One region of the Aneurinibacillus thermoaerophilus genome, then DNA from elsewhere that is predicted to be linked to it. Evidence: riboswitches for the same ligand, from Rfam matches in the RefSeq annotation. Region 1 holds a riboswitch; each other region holds the start of a gene.
The links. A riboswitch is a leader RNA that binds a small molecule or an ion and turns the genes downstream of it on or off. The one in region 1 is predicted to bind cyclic di-AMP.

Region 1 (8,198 bases):
TAAGGGCGTAGCTACCAATCGCCCCCGCTTGTGCAGGTGTAATCCCCCATTCTTTGCTTTCCAATAACTTAGGAAGAACAGCGCCGTAAATTCCTAAATCATAGCCTTCTGCCATAATTCCGAAGAAACAGATGGCCAAGACAAGATATGTTAATTTGGCTGGTACAGTATTGTTTCGTATATCTATTGCGTTTGCATTTTTCTTTAACTCGATTTGATTCGTGCCTATGAATTGTTCACTCATATCTCCCATCCTCCTCAGATCAGGTCTATAAATTTAAAACAGTCAATAATATCATTTTTGGTATGCAAATGATACTGCCGACTTTTTCAAGATATGAAGTGAGCATCAAACCAATTTGTGTTCCAGATGATACCCCTTTGCTTTTAAAATTAAGAAGTAACTATGTGACTATTTTCCGTTACAACACTTTTTCGTTTGATGGTATCATTTTTAAACGCAGGCATCACTTCTTTAGCCACTATTTCTATAGATTTCAACACTTCTTTATGTGGCAGCCCTCCAAAGTTCATGAGCATCATAATATGGTCACAGCCAGCTTCTTGATATTTCCTGAGTCTGTTTATGACATCTTCAGGGGTGCCAATGAGTAAATGTTCGCGTTTTTCAAGATCTTCAAATGTAGCGTTTCTTCCATACTGGCGGGTATCTAAATACAGATTTACATGTTTTTTAGACACTCGTTCCGCTTCTTCGCGTGTTTCGGCTACAAACGTGTGAACTGCTAAAGGAATATTTATTTCACTTTCGTCATGTCCGGCCTGATGATATGCTTCTTTATAGTTATCAATTATCTCTTTTAACTCTGATAAAGAGTTACTGGCGACATAAGGGACTCCCATAATGTTATATCCCATTTTAGCGACAAATTCTGCCCCCCTGCGGCTTAGTGTACCGATCCAAATCGGCACTTTTTTCTGTTTTGGCAGTACCTCTAATTTAATGTTAGAAAATTGATAATAGTCTCCTGAATGGGAAAATTTTCCCCCAGTCCAAGCTTTTTCAATAACAGCTAGAGCATCATTGAATCGAAGCGCCTTATCAGCGGGATCGACGTTGAATCCGGCAAATTCGTGAGGAAGATAGCCGCTCCCAAACCCCAAATTTATTCGACCATTGCTCAATACATCTAATAAAGCGTAATCTTCGGCTACTTGAATAGGATTTTTGAATGGCAAAGTAACTATAGAAATACCAAGGCGAATATTTTTTGTTCGCTGTGCCGCTACAGCGAGTAAAATTTGCGGAGTGGTTAAAATTCCGTATTCACTAAAATGATGTTCGGCAAACCATACTGAATTGTAACCCAATTGGTCTGCATATTCTGTTTGTTCTAAGACTTCATGAAAAAATTGTTCAGGGGTACGATTGAACATTTTTTTGTAGTTGTCAAATACTGTGAATAAACCAAATTCCATAATGATTCTCCTCTCGTTTTATTGTAAAAATAAAAGCCAGTAGCAACTAAAGTCCATAAGAAACCTATCGTTTCCAGAACCTTCGTTTCTACTGGCTACCAATTTGCTTTATTGAGACTGGGTTCATGCCCCGTCCTCGGCAAATCGCCCAGTTAACAACGTAAATATAAAGATTATACTTTAAATAAATTATATAAAAATTTTCTGTAAATTGCAATCCCTTACATCTTTGTTTTAATTAATTTTTTACATTTTCTTTATCTAATTCAATATATCGGTTATACCCTGAAAGAATGGCCTGTATGACGGCTTTTTTTGGCGGAACGATAAATCTGCGTTCGACTGTATTAATAATTTCATCGATGTCTCGTGTAATAGATTTTCCACGAAGTAGCGCCGAAATAAAGTCATTAGTAATATCTCGAATAAAAGTAAAAGTACAGTCTACGATAATATCTGTTTCTGTATCAATAACAAGAATACACCCGATTGATTTTTGCACTTCAAAAATTGGAGTCCCTTTAGGGAGCTGAGCAAATCCGGCCACTAAGACAAAACTGTCCCTTATTTCCATTTTGAATATTTACACCTCACCCTTACACAATAATTTTATCTATGCCCATCATCATAGTTGAAAAATATGTAATTCTTTTATCATGGCGATTCTACTATTAATATTATTTTACCATGGCACGCGAGAAATCCCCTTCCTCCAGAATTTATACTATATTTTGTTTATTAAGGATTTGATTTCCTTTATAATTACTATTAAAGTAACTTTTGATATTATGGGCGGTGAATACACAATGTTAGTACAAAAAAGCAAGTTTGTTATACGTACCTTTAAAATCACTGAAAATGGACTATTATATGGTTATAAACGCTTTTTCTTTAAGCATGACAAACTTATTAAATTCGAAGATATTCCTGAAAATCAGGTATCTTTCTCGGTATTCCCTAAAAAATCCTTTATTGCAGCTATCATTTTTACGTTAATAAGTGCCATGATGGCATGGGACTATTTGTTTGCAAGTTCTAACACTGATAAAGCAGAAGCGCTAGACTCTTTGACTTTTTATTCACCTATCTCATGTTTTTTTTGGATAATGTTTTGGTTTAATTATAATACTTATACTTCTTTATCTGATCATAAAACAGACATTGTCTTTTTTGAAAATATTCCTTCGTCAGAAAAAGTACATGATTTCATAAAAGAATTACAGCAAGCAAAAGAGAAATATATTAATCAAAAATACTACAACCATATTCACTATCATAATTTAGAACCTTCTTCTATTTCCGCAGAAATATTTAGGCTATCACAGCTTAAAGAACAAAATATAATCTCGGAAGAAGAATTTAATGAAATAAAGAAAGAGTTAATACAATCTAAGAAAAATGAAGAAAAGACAATTGGCTTTATGCGTTAATCCATCCATTGAAACCTAAGAATCTAAAGCCCCTCCACCTAAACGGGAGAGCACCGAAAAAGTACCCGACTTTTTTCCGTAAAGCGGAAGATGGGTGCTTTTTCTTGTATTTCCTAATAAGCAATTAAATCCCCTAGCTTTATGTCACTAAGGAAACATTTATGAGTTTAACCATTCGTTATAAATGAATCCGTATGTTAAGAAAGTGAATAGTTAAAGTTAACAAAAATAAAGAATGCCACTGGAAATAATCCAGCAGCACTCAGTTCACAGAAAATGCAATCGTTTTTCAGTGCTCTCTCTTTTAAAGAAAAGTGATTTATAAACTAAAAGTATCTGCGTACCTGTGCAAAGTGGCTTTGGCACCATGACGAACTTAGATCGGTGATTTGTACACCTCTACCTGGAGCAGGTGCATGAATCATCTGATTGTTTCCGATATATATTCCTTCGTGATAGCCGCTACGTGATCCCGAATGGAAAAAGACAATATCACCAGGCTGCATATCGGATTTGCTTACTTGGTAGCCTTGTTTCAGTTGTCCGATAGGACCAGTTGATATCGAGATGCCGAAATGCTTGTACACATATGAAGTAAATCCTGAACAATCGAATCCGGTTTGCGGGGATCTTCCTCCATGTACATACGGTATACCGATAAACTGTTTGGCATAATTAGCGATCTGAAGTCCTGTTGCTGACCCAGTAGTTAAATTAGCACTTTGCGTTGGCCTATTGTTTGTAAATGGATCTGTCTGTTGTTTGGTGCTCACCTGGTGAGGCCATGTATATGCTTCGCCTTGCTGTGATTCAACTTGCTGTGCTTGAGCTTGTTGAGGTACCAAGTTACTCATTCCGGTAAGCAAAACCCCAGTCATTCCTGCAATAGTAATCATGCGTTTTAACAAATTATTACACTCTCCCTTTCCCATGCCTCCGAGGTTAGCTGACGGGTTCGGTTGAAAGGTGCCCGATCGTATACACGATTTCACCCCATAAAATGATTCCCCCGTTCCAATTGATGGACTAGGCATTCATTGAATCCTTTCTTACCTTACCGTATAAAGACGAGCGGTACATTAGTAAAGGGATGGGTGTGTCCCCATGTATTTCCGACAATAATGAGTCCCGGTATATGCACATTAAGTTAATATATTAGACTTGCCCAAAAATAAAAAGAACCGAAGATCTTCCTAATTTTTGATAAAATCAAGCTCTGCTCCTGCTTTCGCTTCATATATGTAGTAAAATTTTTTATCAACACAAATCAATTTTCTTGAGGGAATAAAGTGTGTATCATATACTTATAGAGGTGATATTTTCTGGATGGCAGATACACAACGTGAAAAGTTGTTAAGCATAGGAGGAGATTTGATTGAACGTACGCGAGTACCTCAAACGTATTGGTGTTGATATTGAAGACATTCACGCCGATTACCAGTCGCTTCAATTCATTCAAATGCGTCACATGCTGTCCGTCCCGTTTGAAAACTTGGACATCATAAACTCCCGTCCTATTGAAATAAACCTTGAAGCAATTTACCAAAAAATTGTTGTAAGTAAACGAGGAGGATATTGTTATGAATTGAACGGACTGTTAGGTTGGCTTCTACAAAATGTGGGTTTCTCTGTGTCACTGGTTTCTGGCCGGGTTCATCACGGTGATGGTACATATGGCCCTGAGTTCGACCACATGGCTCTTTTAGTACACCTCGAAAAAGACTATATCGTCGATGTCGGGTTTGGTGATTCCGTGCGTAGCCCTCTTCAGCTTTCGGGAGACATTGTCACCGATGTCAGTGGTTCGTACCGTATCACGAGTGAGTCAAATTCCGAGACCTTATGTTTCCAGAAATTAGTGCAGAATGAATGGATTACAGAATTTAAATTCACGAAAAAACCTCGTAAACTTGACGAGTTTTATGAAATGAATCAGTACCAGCAAACTTCTTCGGAGTCTCATTTCACGAAAAAACTTATCTGTTCTCTTGCTACACCTAATGGTCGAATCACTATTTCGGGTGATTCACTAATCGAGACAATTAACTCCATAAAAACTAAACGGATGATTTTGTCTTCCGAAGAAAGAAACGAAATCTTGAAGCAGCGATTCGGAATAATATTATAACCTGATTCCATATGCAGTGGAAAATAATTCTTCCACTACTTCTCCCTTATCTCTCACCTGTTCTCAAAGTGTATCAACATCATCTACATAGAAATTAAAGCATCCAGGGGGAGGATAATTTTCATGCTCCATGATGGCAAACATGGCTCCACTTTCATTTAGTAGCCACCAAAAATAACCCGGCGCAAGGCCAGGTTATTTTTGGTGAAAATTATGTGGCACAAGTGTGTTGTAAATCATACAAACGGGTTGTTTCTGGAAGACCTGTAGCAACGAATCCCGCCACCCATTTAGATAGCGAGATTTTTCTTTAAGACTCTATCTACCATAAACCAAGTAGTTTCCACCAAAGGGAGCCAACTCCTAGCCAAATAATAATATTAATAATTGAGATGGCTAATCCTATAGCCCACCATTTTCCCTCTGATACATAACCAGGACCAAAGAGAATGGGGGCTGGACCAAAACCGTAATGAGTTATAGAACCAAACAGATTACTGAAAAACGCGAGCATTAATGCCGTAAACATTCCCGGTGCTCCTACAGTAAGAGATACCGCAAGAAATGCAGCATACATTGCACTTACATGTGCAGTTGCACTAGCAAATAAATAGTGACTATAAAAATAAGCCATACCTAATACTAACAAGGCTACCATTGGAGACATACCTGATACTAATCCCTGAATTTCCTTACTAAACCAAGAGATTAACCCAAGATTATTTAGTTGCCCTGCCATCATAACAAGTGCGGCAAACCATACAAGTGTATCCCATGCCATCTTCTCACCTTTAACATCTGTCCAGGTTAATACTTGAGTAAGAAGAAGTAAAGACACACCGACAAGCGCAGCTGTAGTAGCATCCACGCCAATCTTTTCACCAAAAATCCACAACCCTAAGACCGTTACAAATACAAAAACCATTCTCTTTTCTGCTTTGCTCATCGGCCCCATTTCTTTTAATTTTTCTATCGCAAATTTTGCCGCGTTTGGTGTTTCTTTAATTTCTGGCGGATAAATCTTGTAGATGAACCAAGGAATAATAAGTAAGCTAATGAGACCAGGGACAATAGCTGCGAGCATCCAACCACTCCAACTGATTTGTATGCCGGCTTCTTTAGCCATTGATACAATAAGTGGATTAGCTGCCATCGCCGTCATAAACATAGCGGATGTCACTACGTTGACCTGAAATGCAGTCTTTATCAAAAACGAGCCGATTTTCCGCTCTGTCCCGTCTTCAGGTTTTGAATGAAATGAATGAGCCAAAGCGGAAATAATCGGAAATACGATACCACCTGCACGAGCAGAGTTACTGGGCATGGCTGGAGAAAGTATAAGGTCAGTGAACGCCAGCGCATATGAAAGACCTAGTGTTTTCTTTCCGAATTTATTCACAAATATATAAGCAATACGAGAACCTAATCCCGTTTTTGTAACACCGCGAGAAATAATAATTGCACATACAATGATCCAAATGGTACCATTACCAAATCCTGATAGTGCAGTTTTAAGAGGTACTATATCTGTTATAACTGTCATAGTAATAGCAATGATAGAAAGACTTCCCATCGGCATCGGTTTAATAATAAAACCAACGATGGTTGCTACAAAAATAGCAAGTAAATGCCACGCATCAGGTTTTATCCCTTCCGGCGGTGTGATAAACCAGATAATTAAACCGATGGCGATAATTATGGCCAAAGGAATAAATTTAATTTCCCCTGATGTTTTGTCTGCAATGTTCTTTCCCACAATTTTTTCCTCCTATTTTACAAATCAACATTTTCTTGGTATATGTTCATCTTCATTCATGAACATATTTACAATTCATTATCTAACCCCTTTCATATTTTATTTATTCCTAAATTAATATAACGGCGGAATGGGATACTATATTAAGTTAAAACCATTCTATATATTGACAAATCATTGAACATATTGTAGCAAATGGATGGCAGAGCAATCATCTTTCATCCCACGATTGAAGCCGCGAGTTTTCATATGGAATTTTCTTCAAAAAAAACTCCACTGACCGTTTGGATGACTGCTGAAATAATGTGCACCTTCACTCACCCCTAAAAAATTCTTCTTTGACTAATTAACATAATTTCTAATCATTAAAGTTTCATTTCTTTTTTAAATCATTAAAATATTCTATAATCCCACTTTATATAAAAAAGCTAACCAATGCAGGCTAGCTTTTCCCATTTAATATCTGCATGAGGTAAATATCAATTAAAGCACCAGTTATGATTGCTAAAAAAGTTCGTCTAAGTAAAAACAAATGTTTGTCCATATCACTTCTTAGCCTGTCTTCATATGATAGTAGGAGCAGAAGGAGTAGGATTGTACCAGATCGCCTATTCTTATTATGGTTTTCTCCTCACCTTTATTTCTGGAGGCTTTCCGACCGCTCTTGCTTTTATGACGGCAAAGAATCAAAAACAGGGAAAAGTTCTTTTAAAAGCAACCACGTTTCTTTTAATGATTATCGGGGCAGCTATCGGCAGCGCATCGTATATGCTTGCACCGGCCATCGCTGATTTTATGGGAGACAGTCATCTTACTGTGCCCATCCAATATATCGCACCGGCATTATTCATTGTCCCACTCCTTAGTTTGATGAGAGGATTTCTGCAAGGGGTGGAACATTATGGTTCTATTGCCGCTTCGGAAGTGGTGGAACAGATCACTCGTGTGGTCACCATGCTGGCGCTTACGACGCTTTGGATAGGATATGGAAATGACTTTGCTGTAGGAGGAGCGGTATTTGGTGCGTTTACGGGGGCCGCAAGCGCGTTGGTATTTTTGCTTGTCATGTTTCGATTCCGTGTTTGGCAAACATATGGAAGCGAGGAAAATTTTGGGTCGCAGAGGCTTACTATACTACCTGATATATCATGTTATTTGAAAATGGCCATGGCTATTTTGGTTACCCGCCTGATTGTACCATTATCCGAATTTCTGGATGCGCTTATTATTCCGCATCGGCTACAGGATGCTGGGCTAAGCATATCACAAGCTACCAGAATCTTTGGAGAGATTTCCGGAATGGCAACCATAATCGTGTACCTTCCAACTTTAGTTACAGACGCCTTATCTCATACGCTGGTATCCAAAATTGCAGAAGAGTGGAAAGAGAAACAAAGCGCGGCAGTTTTCAGACGTATTCGGTTAGCAATCCAACTAACATGGA
Region 2 (8,198 bases), 490 kb from region 1:
AGCGGACATTGATTCCGCTTTACTCGTTCCAAGCAGCCACGACAACGCACCTCCGATAATTCGAATAATCAATTGCATAATGCCGAGATAATAAAGCACGGAAATCAGAGCGGAAAAAAAGATAACAACGGTTAATACCTGGAATGCAAATACGAAAGTAATTCCGGATTGGGGCGTATATAAACCGCCAAATAAGAATTTAACTCCTTCATTTGCGTAACCCGTAATTTCTGTAACGATCATCGTTAATTTTTCCAGCCACTTTTTCCCTGTTTCCCATTTCAGGACGATAAATGCAAATACTAGTTGAATCGCCAAACCACCCAGCACGGGCCTCAGTTTAATCGACTTTTTGTTATTAGAAAATAAGAATGCGATCCCGAGCACAACAAGAATCCCCAAGAGTCCCCATAACATGTTCACGCTATCCCACCTCTTCATTTATGTAATTTTATTGAATGAGCATTCATTCTTCTCAACATACTACATATGCTTTCTTTTGCCTAGTTTTCTATGCCAGCCTTGCCGCTTTCTCTTTATCCTTCCTTTTTATGCTGTCTGTTTATTCATCTTCTATTTCCACTCTTACAACCAGCTGTGAAATCGCTTACATCCTTCTTTTCTATTTTACAATATATCACAATACTTTGTTCGATAGAATTATCTTAATTACCCATTTTATTCCTAATCATAAAGACAAAAAAAAATCCACTGCCGTTCTTGCAGTGGAAAAATAAGGGGGAGAAAGAGAGAGAGAAAAATTTTTAAAGCTAATAATTATATTATTCCCAAAAATGATTTTGGCTAAACCTATGCATCCACTATTTCTGAATTTCTATGCTATTGGTTTGTACAGGAGGCACGATACTGGGTGGTTGTACGCCCGGAATTTCGCTTCCTGTCGGCCGTCCTTTGCCGTCATAGTAAAATTGGGGCACATTTCCGACGATAAGCGCGTTTGAAACTGGGATTTCCATTTTTACAATCGCCGGCTGCGTTGCAAAAGGAATCACAATTTTTACCTTTGTCTGGATAATAATAACAACTGTAATCAATACCATGTTAATGCCTGCTTCTTTCATTCTCGGTTCCAATTCGACATGCACGCTTCCGAATGGTACAAGCGTAAGTGGCAAGTCGGGGCCTAGTTGTGCCAACAAATTGCTCTTCAGCGCCTGACCTAGCGGAAGTGTCTGCGGCACCTCTTCTAAGTTTTTCAACGCATGGGTCACATTTTCCATCGTGTCCAACGCAATACGCGTATATTCATTATGGTTAAAAATGGCGGCCTGGATTTTTCCCTCTTTATCTTCCTTTAGCTGCACAAGTTCTTTAAAGTTAACATCTTTAATTATTTTTTGACCGATAGCATCATGAATCACTTTGGTCGCTAGTTGCTCCGTCCGGATGCGGGCGATTTCACGAATGGCCGGCTCTATATTTTTCTCTATATAGTAGAATGTTTGAAAAGTAAGACCCAAAAAAATCAGGAGGGAAATTAAAAACATATATTTCGAAGGGATCGGGGAACGAACGTTTCTTCCGCGCCATCTCTTCCTTCCCATGTTTCCACCCCCTTGCTGCAATATATGCCCAAAGCCGGCAGTCTAGGACTAAAAGACATTCTATCCAGCACCGCTTTTACCAAAGTGGAGCGAACAGAATAGCTTCTTTGTGGAAAGCGGGAGCAAACAAAAAGCCTGAAAGCACCGCTTTCAGGCCGGAAGAAGTATAACGCCACAAAATATACCAATATTACTTTAGTTTACCATAGAGATATGCGCGCGCTTGTTCAATCAACACAGCCGCTTCTGCGCGTGTAATATATTTAGCTCCACGGAAGGTGTTATCCGTATATCCTTTCATCACTTTCTTGTCTACCAGAGCAGAGACGCTGCCGACCGCCCACACCGGTATTTGATTAAAATCATCAAGCTTTTGCGCGGTGTCGACTTTTGTCACATCCAGTTCTAGCAGACGTGCCATCATAACTGCCGCCTCAAAACGTGTAATGGGCTTATTCGGTGCAAACTTGCCCTGATATCCGGTGACATAACCTGCTTGATAAGCGGAAGCAACTTGCTGATAGAACCATTGATACTTATGCACATCGCTAAAATCAACAATTGCATTTTCATTGAACTTGCCAAACGCCTTGTTGGCCATTGTTACAAATTCTGCGCGGGACACTTGTTTGCCTGGTCTAAACGTTCCGTCTTTATAACCGGACACAATCCCTTCTGCTACTAATTTATCCACTGCGGGTTTCGCCCAGTAAAAGTTGTCGAAGTCTTTGAAGTTGGCCGCGGAAGCTACAGAAACCACACTTAGTGACAAACCCATAGCCAACGCTAGCTTGGTAAATTTTCGTTTCATGATGAAAACCCACCTTTCCCTTACTATTTTCATATAAATAAAGCCTGCTTACGCCGCTTTATTTCTACCAGTAATTTTTTATGTTATCACCATCCAATCTAACGTATCCTGATGGCCTTCGGAAGTTAGCAAACCAGTAAATATATGGTTCCCACTTAATTATTTTCTTCGAGCTAAATAACGTGTTTATGGGGGGCATCCGTAAAAAATTAAAAAACCCCCAACCGTCCTTATGGCAGTTAGGAGTTAATAGCAAGATGTATGTAAATAAATACTCCGCTTATTTCAAGATGCGCTTCGCGCCTACATAACGTTTTCCCCAGTAATATTTATCATTAATATCATTAATAGCAACACCACGGCCGCTGGAAGAATGAATAAATTTCCCGTCTCCAATATACATACCCGCATGTGTTACAGGAGCACGACGGGACGTCTTGAAAAATACCAAATCACCCGTACGTAACTGAGAACGAGAAACCGGTGTTCCTCTCTGATACATAGCAGCTGCCGTACGCGGCAAAGAAATCTTTTCTCTTTTGAAGAGATAATTCAAAAATCCGGAACAGTCAAAACCACTTTTGGTGGTTCCCCCCCACTTATAAGGCGTTCCTATTAAACTTTTTGCTATCTCCACAAGAGAATTTTCGGCTGCGGAAGCTGTACGGGTACCTATAGGCGCAAACAAAGCGCTAAGAGCGATTGTCCCAGAAATCGCAAATATCATAATTTTCTTTTTTTTCATAGCCTAGTTTTACTCCCTTCATGCCTACGAGGTTAGTTGACGGGTTAAGAGGAGAAGGTCTCTTTCCGCTTGCACGGATCCACCCCAAAAATAAATTGTCCCCCGTTCCACGTTACTGTGGATTCGGCAAGTAAAATTTTCTATATAATAGGCCACCTCTTATAATTAAGGAAATCTTTTTCTTTCTATCTCTTTCCACTAACAACGTTTACAGTTTATCGAATTATATCGAAAAAGAGAAGAATTAGAAGAAAAAGTTCACAATTTAGACACATTTTGTTGAATTTTTTTGCAACCTATCGAAATATATCTGTATATTAAGCTGATGTTTACTCGATATGAAAGGAAACGGGGCAAGCAACACGCTGCCACGGTCTATCCGGTATGCCTATCATGTTTGCGCCGTCTCTAGCATAGCAAAATGCGAAGGCTTTCTCTTCATGTTTTCCCCTCCCTTTCCCTCTCGCTCCTGCTCTTTCGATTCACTTTACGCAAACAAAAACCCCTGCTTCCTCTTGGTTAGAAGACACGTTTTCTGACAAAACCATATATATAATGAAAGGACATTCTATCGAGATTATCGTAAAATTACGGTAAAGCATTCTCAAAAAGGAGATGAGCATATGAAAGCTCCCTCGCGAACTGACGTTTCTCCCGCCCTTTGGACCCGGGATTTTATATTGACAACCCTATCGAACCTATTTCTGTTTACCAGCTTTCAAATGTTAATCCCAACGCTTCCTGTATATGTGGAGCAAAGCGGCGGCAACGAATTCTCTATTGGGCTTGTTATCGGGATTTTTACCGTATTCGCTCTGCTTGCTCGCCCGTTCGCCGGAAAAGCACTTGACACGCTCGGCAGGAGAAAAGTAATGGCTATCGGTCTGCTTATTTTCATTCTTTCGGTGGCAGGTTACTACTGGACAACAACCGTATTTCTTATTTTAAGTCTGCGAGTCATTCATGGCATCGGATGGGGAATTGCTACCACCTCCTTCGGAACGGTCGTCTCTGACATTATTCCGGCGCAACGACGTGGAGAAGGCATGGGATACTATGGCCTTTCTTCTACGCTGGCGATGGCGCTTGCACCGCTGTTTGGCATCTGGCTTGTAGAAAAAACCGGCTTCGGAATGCTGTTTTTTGTTTCTACATTGCTTGCTGTGATAAGCTTTCTGCTTTCCCAGATCATTCGCTATCCAGATGTTTCTGTTTTCGTTCCTTCTCCGGAGCCAAAACATCGTAACCGACTCGATGAATGGTTAGAGGTAAAGGCGCTATTTCCTTCATTTCTTGCAATAATGCTCGGGCTTACATATGGCGGGATTGTTACCTTTATTACGCTGTTCGGCAAAGAAGCAGGAATTACAAACGTAGGATGGTTCTTTCTGACTCACGCTCTCATGGTTATGATCGTCCGTCCTGTGGCGGGCAAACTGTTTGATCGGCGTGGACACGTATGGATCCTGCTGCCAGGGGCATTCTTCACAGCTGTAGGATTGCTGTTTTTATCTTATTCCAATAATTTGTTGTCACTTATTCTTGCTTCTGTATTCTACGGCATCGGGTTTGGCGCTATTCAGCCGACCTTACAGGCGTGGACGATTAACAGGGTGGCACCCAACCGGCGTGGCGCCGCCAACGGCACGTTCTTCTCCGGATTTGATCTGGGAATCGGCGCGGGTGCTATGCTGCTCGGCACCATAGCAACGGCAACCAGCTACGCGGTCATGTATCGTATTTCGATTGTATTCATGGGACTGTATCTTATAACATATTCGCTTTATCTGGCTAAGAGTGCAAAAAAAAGCGCCTAGGTTCTCATGTTAAGCAACTTATCCATTCACCTCTTCTTCCCGGGCTTGATTGATTTTTTGCGCGATTTTTCCTTTTGTACTGCAACAAAGCCGTTAAAAAGTGGAAAAGAGCACACAACTATCTTGTGTCTTAAGCGACCAAGATGTTTTGTGTGCTCCGCTTAGAGAACAGCTTTGCGATCGAGTTTACTTTTTAAGCAATTAAGCAACAGAAAGAAGGGAAAGTTCGTGAATAGCGAACGGACAAAACATGTAGCCCAACGCCCTAAGCGCTTTTTTATTTCTTCAAATGCCGATCCATCTCAAATCCAGGCAAAGAATGTTCCATATCATGGAAAATGCGTTCAAGTTGAAAGGCCACGCTGCGAATTTCATCCTGTGCGTATTCTTCCTTACGCAGCGTCACGAAATGGGCCAGTCCGTACATGTTTGCATAAAACGGCAATCGGCGCGCGTTAGCGTTCAAGACAACATATGGCGCGATGCCAATTAAGCCGTTCTCCACCAATTCATTGTACAATCGGTGCGACTCTGCCCGCATAGTCAGCAATGTATTGATGATGCGCTCCGCTTCTGGCGTGCCGGATGCTTCCACTGCTTCTTGTGGAAGAATCAAGCCGTAACGCGTATCCGGAAGTTGAAGTGAAAAGTCGAACGCACGATGCCGGATAATCTGGTGATGACAGCCTTCGGAGCATGTCACCGCCACACGCTTACCAAATGCGCGCATGATGGCGGGAAGTTCGCTGAATCGGTTCATCTTTGCCAGATCGCCCAGCACCATATCATCCGAGCGTGTAAACGCAAGCGCTGCGGCGTCTTTCGTCACTTCCACAAACGGGCCGTTATACACCGGCAATGTTTCCGGTTCCTGCACACGACGCTGATAAAACTCTGCCATATAAGAGCAAAGATACGGCGTCGCTTCCGTATGGCTGATAAGCGAAGGCAGCACTTCGGTCGTATGCTTGCGAATTTTCTGCGCTATCTCCACCACTTCGCTGCTATACCCTTCATGTGATAGCATTTCCGCAATCGCGTCGGAAATGGCACGAGCATTGCCGGTGACAGCTACGTTTGATTTAGTGGCCAGAGGCAGCACATTGCGCGCATTTTCATACGCAAGCTTTTCTACAGCACTGTCTTTCATGCCAGGGTGTTTTGCTTTAATCAAGGCAAAGAAAAGCGGAACAAGCTCTTCATATTTCCGAAAGCATTCTTTGCCAAAGGTGATATAGTGTTCCTTTAATTCTGGATGCTGATCCAATTCCCGCGGAACAACGAAGTCCTGCGGCTTCTGGTAGCGAAGGCTAAATTCCGTAAAAGATAGCCATTTCGCCGCCTGCACCGTTTCTAGAATTTCTGTAAACCAGCGAGATACACCTTCAATGCAGAATTGGGCAAAAGCATGCTCTTTAATGCTGGAATGACCGTAATCAACCCCCCACTTCTTCATGAAACCACCAGCATGTGCCGCCGATTCTTTAAACATCGAAATCATGTCAACATCCGGCAAATGCAGCATATCTTCTTTAATTAAATCGTACAAATTATCACGGAAGCTGCGCGGACTGCGGCTTACTTTCGCAAAAACAGTGCCGACAACTTCGGTCGGCACATTCTTAATCGCGTATACGTTATCTTCCGTACTTGTGACATAGTTCTCTAACTTCATATTTTGTTTCACCTCATCCTATAGCTACAAAATTGTATCACATTGCACAATCATCAGCGTTGATTCCCTAGCAAGATCAATCTCGTAGTATGGCTCCGCGCTGCTTCCATCCGGATTTTTAAGAATTCGTACAACCGGACGCCCCGGCAAATCCCGGTTATAATCTACCACAACGCCTGTAGCTCCGTTGCTCAGCGTCACTGCAAGCCCAACTGGGTAAATCGCTACTGTTTTGTGGAATGCTTCAACAACCTTCTTCTCGAACTGGGTTCCAGAACCTGTGTAAATTATCTCCATAGCCTTATGAGGAAGCATCGCACTGCGGTAGACTCTGTTGGCTGTCAAAGCGTCAAACACATCACATACGGCCAACAAGCGGGCATATTTATGAATGTTGTCCCCTTTTAACCCGCGCGGATAGCCTGTTCCATCCATCCGCTCATGATGCTGGTACGCGCAATGCGCGCTCAATAGCGGAATTCCCTGCTGATGGCGCAAATATTCAAATCCATATTCCGCATGTTTTTTCACCTGAAAAAATTCCTGATCCGTAAGCTTACCCGGTTTATACAAAATTTCGCGCGGAACCATTAGCTTTCCGATATCATGCAGCATTGCTCCCATACCGAGTTCGAGTAATTCTTTATCATTATAACCTAATTCTAACCCAACAGCAGTAGCGTAAATGGTTACATTTAAAGAATGGGCATAAACATAATGATCCTGTATGTACATATGACTCAAAAGTCCCATCGCCCTATGGTTATGCTTCAAATCACTAAGAATCGCTTCAAATGCGGTACGAAATGCGGCAAGTGTGCCGGGGGACAGGCGCGCCTTCCACTTCTGTTCCGCATGAATAATCTCATTAAATCCGCGATAAATCATTTTCGCCGCTATTTGCCTCGTTTCAGCCGAAACCGCTTCGTTCCTTTCAACATCCGCAGTTGCTTCATCGTGTATGTATAATGCATAAATTCCTTTTTGTTCTAACCTTTGAATCATACTGCCTGTCAGTATCATGTCGGTATTGAGCAATATAGTTCCCTGATCTGTGCAAATCGGCTGCGCCAATCTCATGCCTGGCCGGCAATGACGAATCGAGATTAATCTCATACTTCTTAACTCCCTATTACTATCTAGTCTCTTTTTCTCATTATACCTATCCAAAGGTAGGAAATATATTGTATAAATGACCTAAAAAAAGCTTTCCTATAGGAAAGCTTTTTTACATCATTGCAAGTATCGCGTCTTTTCCTTTCATTCCCGGAACAATTCCCTGTTCAGCCGCCGCCGTAGTCACCGATTCAAGGGGCGCCTCTAACAATTGCTCAATAGTCCTCACGTCCAGCGCGCGGCCCGCAATAATTCCCCTGCTTGCCAGTCGTTCATTCAACAGGGCAATATCAAGTGCGCCACACATAATATATCCTTTTTCTGTCGTTATGATTAACAAATTCGTTTTCGGAAGCTGGACGGAGACCGCTGTGACCTGATGGCCATTCAACAGCAAAGGCCTCATCTCAATCATAACATTTTTTTCCTCCTTGTGCCTTTTCCTTTCCCTTAATACAATATGTCATCA
Region 3 (8,198 bases), 110 kb from region 1:
TGCCTGCAACTGCGGCAGAGCCACGATGAACAATGCTGGAATAATCGCGAAATATTTAGCGATATCGTTGGCAATGGAAAATGTTGTGAGCGAGCCGCGTGTAATCAGCAGTTGTTTTCCGATTGCGATCACGGAAAGAAGCTTTGTCGGATCGGAATCCAGGTCAATCATATTCGCCGCTTCTTTCGCAGCCATCGTACCTGAATTCATGGCAAGACCAACATCAGCCTGGGCGAGAGCAGGAGCATCGTTTGTGCCATCTCCGGTCATGGCAACCAGCTTGCCCTGTGCCTGTTCACGCTTGATCGCCTCGATTTTATCTTCCGGCTTGGCTTCAGCGATGAATTCATCTACCCCGGCTTCCTGGGCAATCGTCGCAGCTGTGAGCGGGTTATCACCCGTACACATAACGGTTTTAATCCCCATCGCCCGCAGTTCAGCAAACCGTTCCTTTAAGCCTGGTTTTACCGTATCTTTTAAATAGATAAGACCATAGATGCGATTGTTAATGGACACGGCAAGCGGTGTTCCGCCCGCCTTGGCGATTTGGTTTGCTTTTTCTTCTAAATCATTCGGAATCGAGCCGTTGGCTGTTATAACAAACGCTTTAATCGCATCCACCGCCCCTTTGCGAATCTTTGTGCCGTTGCTTACGTTTAAGCCAGACATCCGGCTTTCTGCGGTAAATTCAATAATCTCTGCATCTGCATATTCATTTTCTGGCCACGTAACACCAAGCTTATTTGCTAACTCTACAACAGAACGTCCTTCCGGGGTTTCGTCTTTAACGGAGGATTGTAGAGCTGCCAGGCGTTATATCTTTTTGCGATACACCGTCTACAGGGATAAACTCGGCTGCCATACGGTTACCAAAGGTAATCGTTCCTGTTTTATCAAGAATCATCGTATCAATATCGCCGGCTGCCTCGACCGCTTTGCCTGACATCGCCAGCACGTTAAACTGGGTAACACGGTTCATTCCGGCGATTCCAATTGCGGAAAGCAGTCCGCCAATTGTTGTTGGAATCAGGCAAACTAGAAGTGCAATTAATGTTGCGGTATCCAGCTTAATGTGCAGGTAGTTAGCCAGCGGTACAATCGTTATGATAACGAATAAGAAAATGAGCGTTAGTACGGTCAGGAGGGTAGTCAAAGCGATTTCGTTCGGTGTTTTTTGACGTGTTGCCCCTTCAACAAGAGAAATCATGCGGTCAAGGAATGACTCCCCCGGGTCAGTCGTTACTTTTACAATGATATAATCGGAGACTACGCGCGTCCCTCCGGTAACCGAAGAAAAGTCACCGCCTGCTTCTTTAATTACTGGGGCAGATTCTCCTGTAATGGCTGATTCATCAACGGAAGCGAGGCCTTCGATAATTTCACCGTCAGATGGAATAAGCTCCCCTGCGTCAACGCGGACAATATCACCCTTACGCAGCTGGGTGGATGATACCTCTTTAATCGAACCGTCTTTTTGCAAGAGTTTAGCTATTGTATCAGATTTTGTTTTTCGCAACGTATTAGCCTGAGCCTTGCCGCGTCCTTCTGCAAGTGCCTCAGCAAAGTTGGCGAACAGGACGGTAAACAAAAGAGTCAGAAAGACCGTAACATTGTATCCACGGCTTACGGTGCTCGGACCGAATGCATCTGGCACCACACATAAAACAAAAGTAATGAATGTCCCGATTTCAACAATAAACATGACGGGATTTTTGATCATCATGACAGGATTTAATTTTTTAAAAGAGTCGATAACGGCTTGAGTGCTCATTTCTTTGCTGAGCGTCTTTTTCTGCTTGATAGCCATACAACATCCTCCTCATTTATAGTCAAACGGACAAAAGGTTCCTTTACATCCCCAGATGTTCGGCGATAGGGCCGAGCGCCAGAGCAGGGAAGAAAGTTAGCGCGCCAATGATCAGAATCATCATTAGCAGAATGACGGTAAACAGCGGCGTATCAGTACGGAAAGTTCCGACAGAGGCAGCGACTCTCGACTTGGTTGCCAGCGAGCCAGCGATAGCAAGCATAGCGATAATGGAGATGTAGCGGCCGAACAGCATGACAAGTCCGATTGATATATTATAAAAATTTGTGTTTGCTGTAAGACCGGCAAAAGCAGACCCATTGTTCGCTGCGCCGGATGTAAAAGCGTATAGCACTTCAGAAATACCGTGCGAACCCGGATTTAGGATAGATGCCATGGATTCTGGACGCAGGAAGGCAAGTGCAGTTGGCACCAGGATAAGAATCGGATGGATCAGAAGGGCAATGGAGGCCAGCTTCATCTCCTTTGCTTCAATTTTTCTTCCAATAAATTCCGGCGTCCTACCAACCATTAAGCCGCAGATAAATACACTTAAAATGACATAGAGCAGGCCATTTAATAAACCGACACCTTTACCGCCGAATACGTTGTTGAGCATCATTTCTGCGAGCGGAACAAAACCACCTAACGGAGTCAATGAATCATGCATATTGTTAACCGAGCCGGTGGTAGCAGCTGTCGTTACCGCTGTAAATAATGCAGATTCAAAAAAGCCAAAGCGAACTTCTTTTCCTTCCATGTTGCCGTGAATGCCCATTGCATGTAACGCTGGCGTTCCTTTATATTCCTGAAAGAGTACAGTGCCGAGCATAATGAGGAAAATAACGCTCATCGCTGCAAAGACACTCCAGCCCTGACGTTTGTTTTTAATCATCACGCCAAATGCATAAATAAGCGAAGTGGGCAGAAGCAGCATAAATAAAATGTGCAGAAGGTTTGTCAGCGGTGTCGGGTTCTCAAACGGGTGCGCTGCGTTTGTTCCGAAATAACCACCGCCGTTTGTACCTAAGTGTTTGATTGATTCCAGAGAAGCTACCGGCCCTCTGGTAATCACCTGATTTGCCCCTTCCAGCGTTGTCGCGGTCACTGCACCATGTAACGTCTGCGGTACGCCTTGAAAGACAAGAAAGAGCGCGGCGATGAAAGAAAGCGGTAGGAGTACACGGGTTATTAGACGGACAAGGTCAACATAGAAGTTACCCAGTTCATTTTTATTGCCAGATATACCGCGAATAAAAGCGATAGCTACTGCAAATCCTGTTGCGCTAGATGTGAACATCGGAAATGTGATGGCCAGCATTTGGGAGAGATAGGACAGTCCGCTTTCTCCGCTGTAGGCCTGCCAGTTGGTATTCGTAATAAAAGATGCTGCTGTATTAAAAGCCAGTGCGCTTGGCATATTATCAATACCATCCGGATTGAACGGCAGATATTTTTGGAGACGTAGTACAGCGTATATGAGTATCATCATAACGAAGTTAGAGAATAGCACAGCGGTCACATACTGTTTCGAGTCCATGGATTGTTCTTCATGCACACCCATTATCCGATAAAATAAACGTTCAACCGGCCCAAATACACGATCCAGTCTGGTTTTTTCATAGCTAAATACGTTAACCAGATAGCTTCCTACCGGTTTGATTAATAGTAATGCAATCAATAGAGTGACAGCTACTTGTATAATTCCTATACTCATTTTCGTTCCTCCTCGTCATCGACATTGGTAGCATTAGAGGTAGCATTAGAATTTTTCGGGTCTCATAAGGACGAAAATTAAATAAACAATAGCAAGGAATGCAATCATGCTAAGTGCAACCATCGATCAATCACCTCCTTATGCTCGATCGCAAAACCAGGCAAATCCCCAAAAAATCAGGAATGATACTACAAATAGAGCGATAGTGATGACATCATGAAACATTCCTCCATCCTCCTTTTTTGGATATCGCGTAGTTTTTTCTAAAAAAAAAAATAGACCGATGCATACCTCTTCTCCGTTTGAAACGCATGATGAAAGAAAACCGGGTGTAATAGACGCCAGTACACCAGAACTTTTTCATTCCATTAGAGGCAACGGATAAAAAAGTTCCCATGTAAGTCCGGTTTATCATGCGATTCACTGCTGGAGAAAAAGCACGATCGGTCTACCTAATGCCTGCCCATCCCTTCTGGTTGGACTTGCATTCTGTCTCCCTGTTCTTTTTCTTGAAACAGTGTTATTTGATTTTTTCAAAAATAAAAAGACCTGCAAAATATAAGAGCGGCTCATTTTACTGGCGGTAAAGCACAATAAAAAAAGACTGCTCAAATAGGCGGTCTCAAGACCTCCTTCGCTTTAGCCGACGAAGTTAGCTGACGGGTAGGATGGCGAAAGAGCGATTCTCATCCCTCCTTACAAAAGTAAGGATTAACCCCAAATACGTGGGTCCTCCGCTTCCGGATGCTCCGGAATTAGGCCGAATTTGCAATTGTTTTATGTGAATCATTATAAGAGGACTGAAACAAAAAACAAAACCCAAAATTTAAACAAAAAATAGCTAAATTACGTTTTGTTAAAATAATAAAATGATAAAATCATTTATATTCTTACTATATCTCCTTATTTTTTACGATTTCTTCGTATTATCTGTTTTTTTTATGTTGAAGCAGGGCCATGCAAGAAAAATATTTTTATTTTATGCAGTGGAGCAAACAAAAGAAAAAGAGTAAAAAAAAGAGAATATAGAAGAAAAGTAAAAGTTTTTTTGAAAAAAATTTAGATTTTCTTCGCTTTATAAATGCTAATCCTTCTTTACAAAAAGTGAACAGCACACATAATATAAATCCATCCCATTGATGTATTTTGAAATGATGGCAATCGAAGTGCTGATAAAAAGTAAATATTCACATCCAACCTGATCGCTGAGTCCCAAATAGGGAACGGGGGAACCAACCGCGGTATTCAAAATTATAAGCCGCACGGGGTGAATCTTGAATAGCAAATTCAAGTAGGGCGACTCTCACGCCCGAATCCGTCAGCTAACCTCGTAAGCGTGTCGAGAGGAGGAACGTTGTCTTGCTATCGTGACAGCTTTGTTTGTAGTGCGAAAAACCGGAAGAAGACATCCTCTTCTTTCGGTTTTTTTTATGAAGAAAAACAGGTAGAAAAAAAAGGGGGGACGTTGTTATGGGACAATCATCAAAAAACAGGATGGAAGCAACGATCAGTGAAGCGTATATCAAATTTTTACGGGAGATTCTCGGCAGAGGACCAAGAGAAACGAAGACATATATTATTAAAGATATGGTGATTGTACGTTTAAAAGAGGTGCTGACCCAGGAAGAAAAGACGCTGGTGAAAATTGAGCGAGGGAAGCCGCTGGTTAAGGAGATGCGGCGTATTTTGCGTGAGTCACACAGCGTGGAAACGGAGGAGATGATTTCACGTATTACCGGTTGTCAGGTGATTTCAAGCCACAGTGATATAAGTACTAAACTTGGGGAGCAGGTGGAATTGTTTATTTTAGATTGTGATTTAGAGAAAATTCTAAAAGTAGATGTAAAATAAAAATTTTGAGACATTTTGCACCGAGAATAAAACAGGAAGGTGATCGCTTTGAACGTAAAAAATTTTATTGATGAGGGCGGCGCTATTATGAACCTCTTCCATGAAGGGGTCGTTATCGTTGATCAGCGGGGAACAGTTTTATATGTAAATGAAGCATGCTCGCGAATCACAGGAATCCCAAAACAGGAGCTCATTGGGCAATATGTAAAAGATGTCGTTTCTGATACAAATATTTTAAAAGTCTTACAGTCTGGTTACCCGGCGCTGGATATTCCAGCGCGTGCAGGAGACAGCGTCGTTATTTCAAATATTGTGCCTATCTATGACGAAACGCAACAGCTTCTGGGAGCTGTATCGATCTTCCGCGATCTAACCGAAATATTGCGGCTGAATCACAGATTGTCAGAAGCGGAAAATACGATAAAAGATCTCCAGCAAAAGTTATCGCTTGCCGATTTAGCTGACGGGAATGATATGCTGATCGGAAATAGTCCTGCCATGAAAAAAATTGTGGAAATTTCTTTAAAAGCAGCGCGGGTTGACTCCACGATCATGATTGAAGGGGAAAGCGGAACCGGAAAAGAAATGCTGGCCCGTTTTATTCATAACCATAGCGAGAGAGCGAAACAGCCATTCGTTGCTGTAAATTGTGCTTCCATTCCGGAAACTTTGTTGGAAAGTGAATTATTTGGCTATGAAGAGGGCGCTTTTTCCGGTGCAAGGCGGGGAGGAAAACAGGGAATGTTTGAACTCGCGGATGGGGGGACATTGTTTCTGGATGAATTGGAGGATTTAACTCCATCTGTTCAGGCCAAGCTTCTTCGGGTGCTTCAATTTAAGGAATTAATTAGAGTAGGCGGAACGAAAACGAAAAAAGTAGATGTACGTATTATAGGAGCCAGCAATCAAAGCCTGGAAAAACTGGTCAAGGAAAAGAAATTTCGTGAGGATCTTTATTATCGTCTGAATGTCGTACGGGTAGAAATTCCTGCTTTGCGCGAAAGGAAAGAGGATATTCCGTTGTTTGTTCATCATATTTTAAAGAAGATGAGACATAAGTTGAACAAAACGGTTAAAAAGGTACATCCAGATGTTATCCGGCATTTGCTTGCTTACCCGTTTCCCGGGAATGTCCGCGAGCTGGAAAATATTCTGGAACTCGCCATTATTATGGATGACAATCAAGTCCTCGATTTGGCTGATTTGCCAGAGCATATTGCTTCCGCGTCATCCGATTCTTCCCCAACCATTCAACTCCCTACTTTGAGAGAAATGGAAATGTCTTTAATAAAAGAGGCAGTAAGCAAATGCAAAAACAAAGCGGAAGCTGCCCAAATGTTAGGAATATCACGGGCTACTTTATACAGAAAAATGGAAGCATATGGTATCTCATGATAAATTTATGTATCATTTTTAAACAAAAATAAGAGATGCTCACTTTGTTTTCTCATTTTGATACATAAAGAAAAACAAAATGTATCATTATTTTACATTTAATCTGATATGAAATCTGAAAATATTGAAAACATAACCTCTTCTTCTTGGTATACTTCTTGCTAATTAAAGAAAGTATCATGACTTCTTCTCTACTCTTGAACGATAATAGGATGTCAATGTATCCAATGGAATGTATACAGTTGTCATCACATTTTATGAAGGGAGAGGTAAAAATGTCGGTAAGCATAAATGGATTACCGGAGCAGGCTGGCAAATTGAAAGCGAATACACCGGTACCGGGCGAGGAAAATACGGCGGAGATGTACCAGGTTTTAACTCCTGAAGGGGAGCTTCGCGAAAGTATCGAAGGAAAAATTGATGAAGCGCTTATGCTTAGGATGTATAAGAATATGCTGCGTGTTAGAATGTTTGACCGGAAGTCCATCATCTTACAAAGACAAGGTAGGATGGGAACCTATGCGCCTTTTGAAGGTCAGGAAGCATCTCAGGTAGGAAGTGCGATGGCTTTATCGCCTCACGATTGGTTGTTTCCGACATATCGCGATCACGCGGCAGCGATTACCCATGGCCAGATGATGTTTCGCGTCTTCTTATATTGGATGGGGCATATGGAAGGTTCCATAAGTCCGGAAGGGAAAAAGATTATGCCTCCATGTGTTCCGATCGCTACACAAACGGTACACGCTGTTGGCACGGCTTGGGCCAGCAAGCTGAAAGGCGAACAGAGTGTAAGCATCGCTTATTTGGGGGATGGTGCGACTTCAGAGGGGGACTTCCACGAATCGCTTAACTTTGCCGGCGTATACAAGGTTCCCGTTATTTTCTTCTGTCAAAACAACGGGTATGCGATCAGTGTTCCCTTTGAAAAACAGTCGGCTTCGAAAACGATTGCCCAACGCGCGGATGCCTATGATATGAAAGGCGTGCGCATAGACGGCAACGATATTTTCGCGGTTTGGCTTACTGTAAAGAAAGCGGTTGAAAGGGGAATAAAAGGCGAAGGCCCGACATTAATTGAAGCGATTACCTTCCGCTACGGAGCGCATACTACGGCGGATGATCCAAAGAAATATCGCGCCCAGGAACTTCTTTCCCGGGAATGGCGGGAGAAGCGCGATCCGCTCAAACGTCTTCAATTATTTTTGCAGAAAAAAGGTTTATGGAACGAGATCATGGAAGAGCAATGGCTGAAGGAAATCAATATTCAGATAGATGAGGAGTTAGCAAAGGCGGAGAGCTATCCGAAATCAAAGCCAGGCGATATGTTTACCCATGTTTACGCTGAGATGCCTTGGCATATTCGGGAGCAGCAACAAGAATTGCAAAACATCCTGGATAAGGAAGGGAAGAAATGATGAGCCGAAA

Region 2: linked by a shared signal. The riboswitch ahead of K3F53_RS15615 (C40 family peptidase) and the one ahead of K3F53_RS13210 (C40 family peptidase) in region 1 are both predicted to bind cyclic di-AMP.
Region 3: linked by a shared signal. The riboswitch ahead of K3F53_RS12640 (Na-translocating system protein MpsC family protein) and the one ahead of K3F53_RS13210 (C40 family peptidase) in region 1 are both predicted to bind cyclic di-AMP.

Annotation. Positions count from the first base shown of each region.
Region 1 covers NZ_CP080764.1:2,535,670-2,543,867, forward strand. Annotated here, with positions in the region: gene K3F53_RS13190 (MFS transporter) at 1-244, opposite strand, end outside; gene K3F53_RS13195 (LLM class flavin-dependent oxidoreductase) at 394-1,440, opposite strand; gene K3F53_RS13200 (DUF3870 domain-containing protein) at 1,679-2,014, opposite strand; gene K3F53_RS13205 (SHOCT domain-containing protein) at 2,247-2,870, shown strand; gene K3F53_RS13210 (C40 family peptidase) at 3,197-3,778, opposite strand; cyclic di-AMP (ydaO/yuaA leader) riboswitch at 3,787-3,913, opposite strand; gene K3F53_RS13215 (arylamine N-acetyltransferase family protein) at 4,246-4,998, shown strand; gene K3F53_RS13220 (anion permease) at 5,321-6,754, opposite strand; partial or broken gene K3F53_RS13225 (oligosaccharide flippase family protein) at 7,307-8,198, shown strand, end outside.
Region 2 covers NZ_CP080764.1:3,021,484-3,029,681, forward strand. Annotated here, with positions in the region: gene K3F53_RS15600 (NupC/NupG family nucleoside CNT transporter) at 1-423, opposite strand, end outside; gene yunB (sporulation protein YunB) at 822-1,565, opposite strand; gene K3F53_RS15610 (S-layer homology domain-containing protein) at 1,756-2,376, opposite strand; gene K3F53_RS15615 (C40 family peptidase) at 2,657-3,121, opposite strand; cyclic di-AMP (ydaO/yuaA leader) riboswitch at 3,129-3,260, opposite strand; gene K3F53_RS15620 (MFS transporter) at 3,745-4,938, shown strand; gene K3F53_RS15625 (FAD-dependent thymidylate synthase) at 5,216-6,613, opposite strand; gene K3F53_RS15630 (HD-GYP domain-containing protein) at 6,638-7,729, opposite strand; gene K3F53_RS15635 (YunC family protein) at 7,842-8,144, opposite strand.
Region 3 covers NZ_CP080764.1:2,420,810-2,429,007, reverse strand. Annotated here, with positions in the region: partial or broken gene kdpB (potassium-transporting ATPase subunit KdpB) at 1-1,807, opposite strand, end outside; gene kdpA (potassium-transporting ATPase subunit KdpA) at 1,851-3,518, opposite strand; gene K3F53_RS19935 (potassium-transporting ATPase subunit F) at 3,570-3,632, opposite strand; cyclic di-AMP (ydaO/yuaA leader) riboswitch at 4,151-4,296, opposite strand; cyclic di-AMP (ydaO/yuaA leader) riboswitch at 4,718-4,875, shown strand; gene K3F53_RS12640 (Na-translocating system protein MpsC family protein) at 4,995-5,375, shown strand; gene K3F53_RS12635 (sigma-54 interaction domain-containing protein) at 5,424-6,770, shown strand; gene pdhA (pyruvate dehydrogenase (acetyl-transferring) E1 component subunit alpha) at 7,133-8,188, shown strand; gene K3F53_RS12625 (alpha-ketoacid dehydrogenase subunit beta) at 8,188-8,198, shown strand, end outside.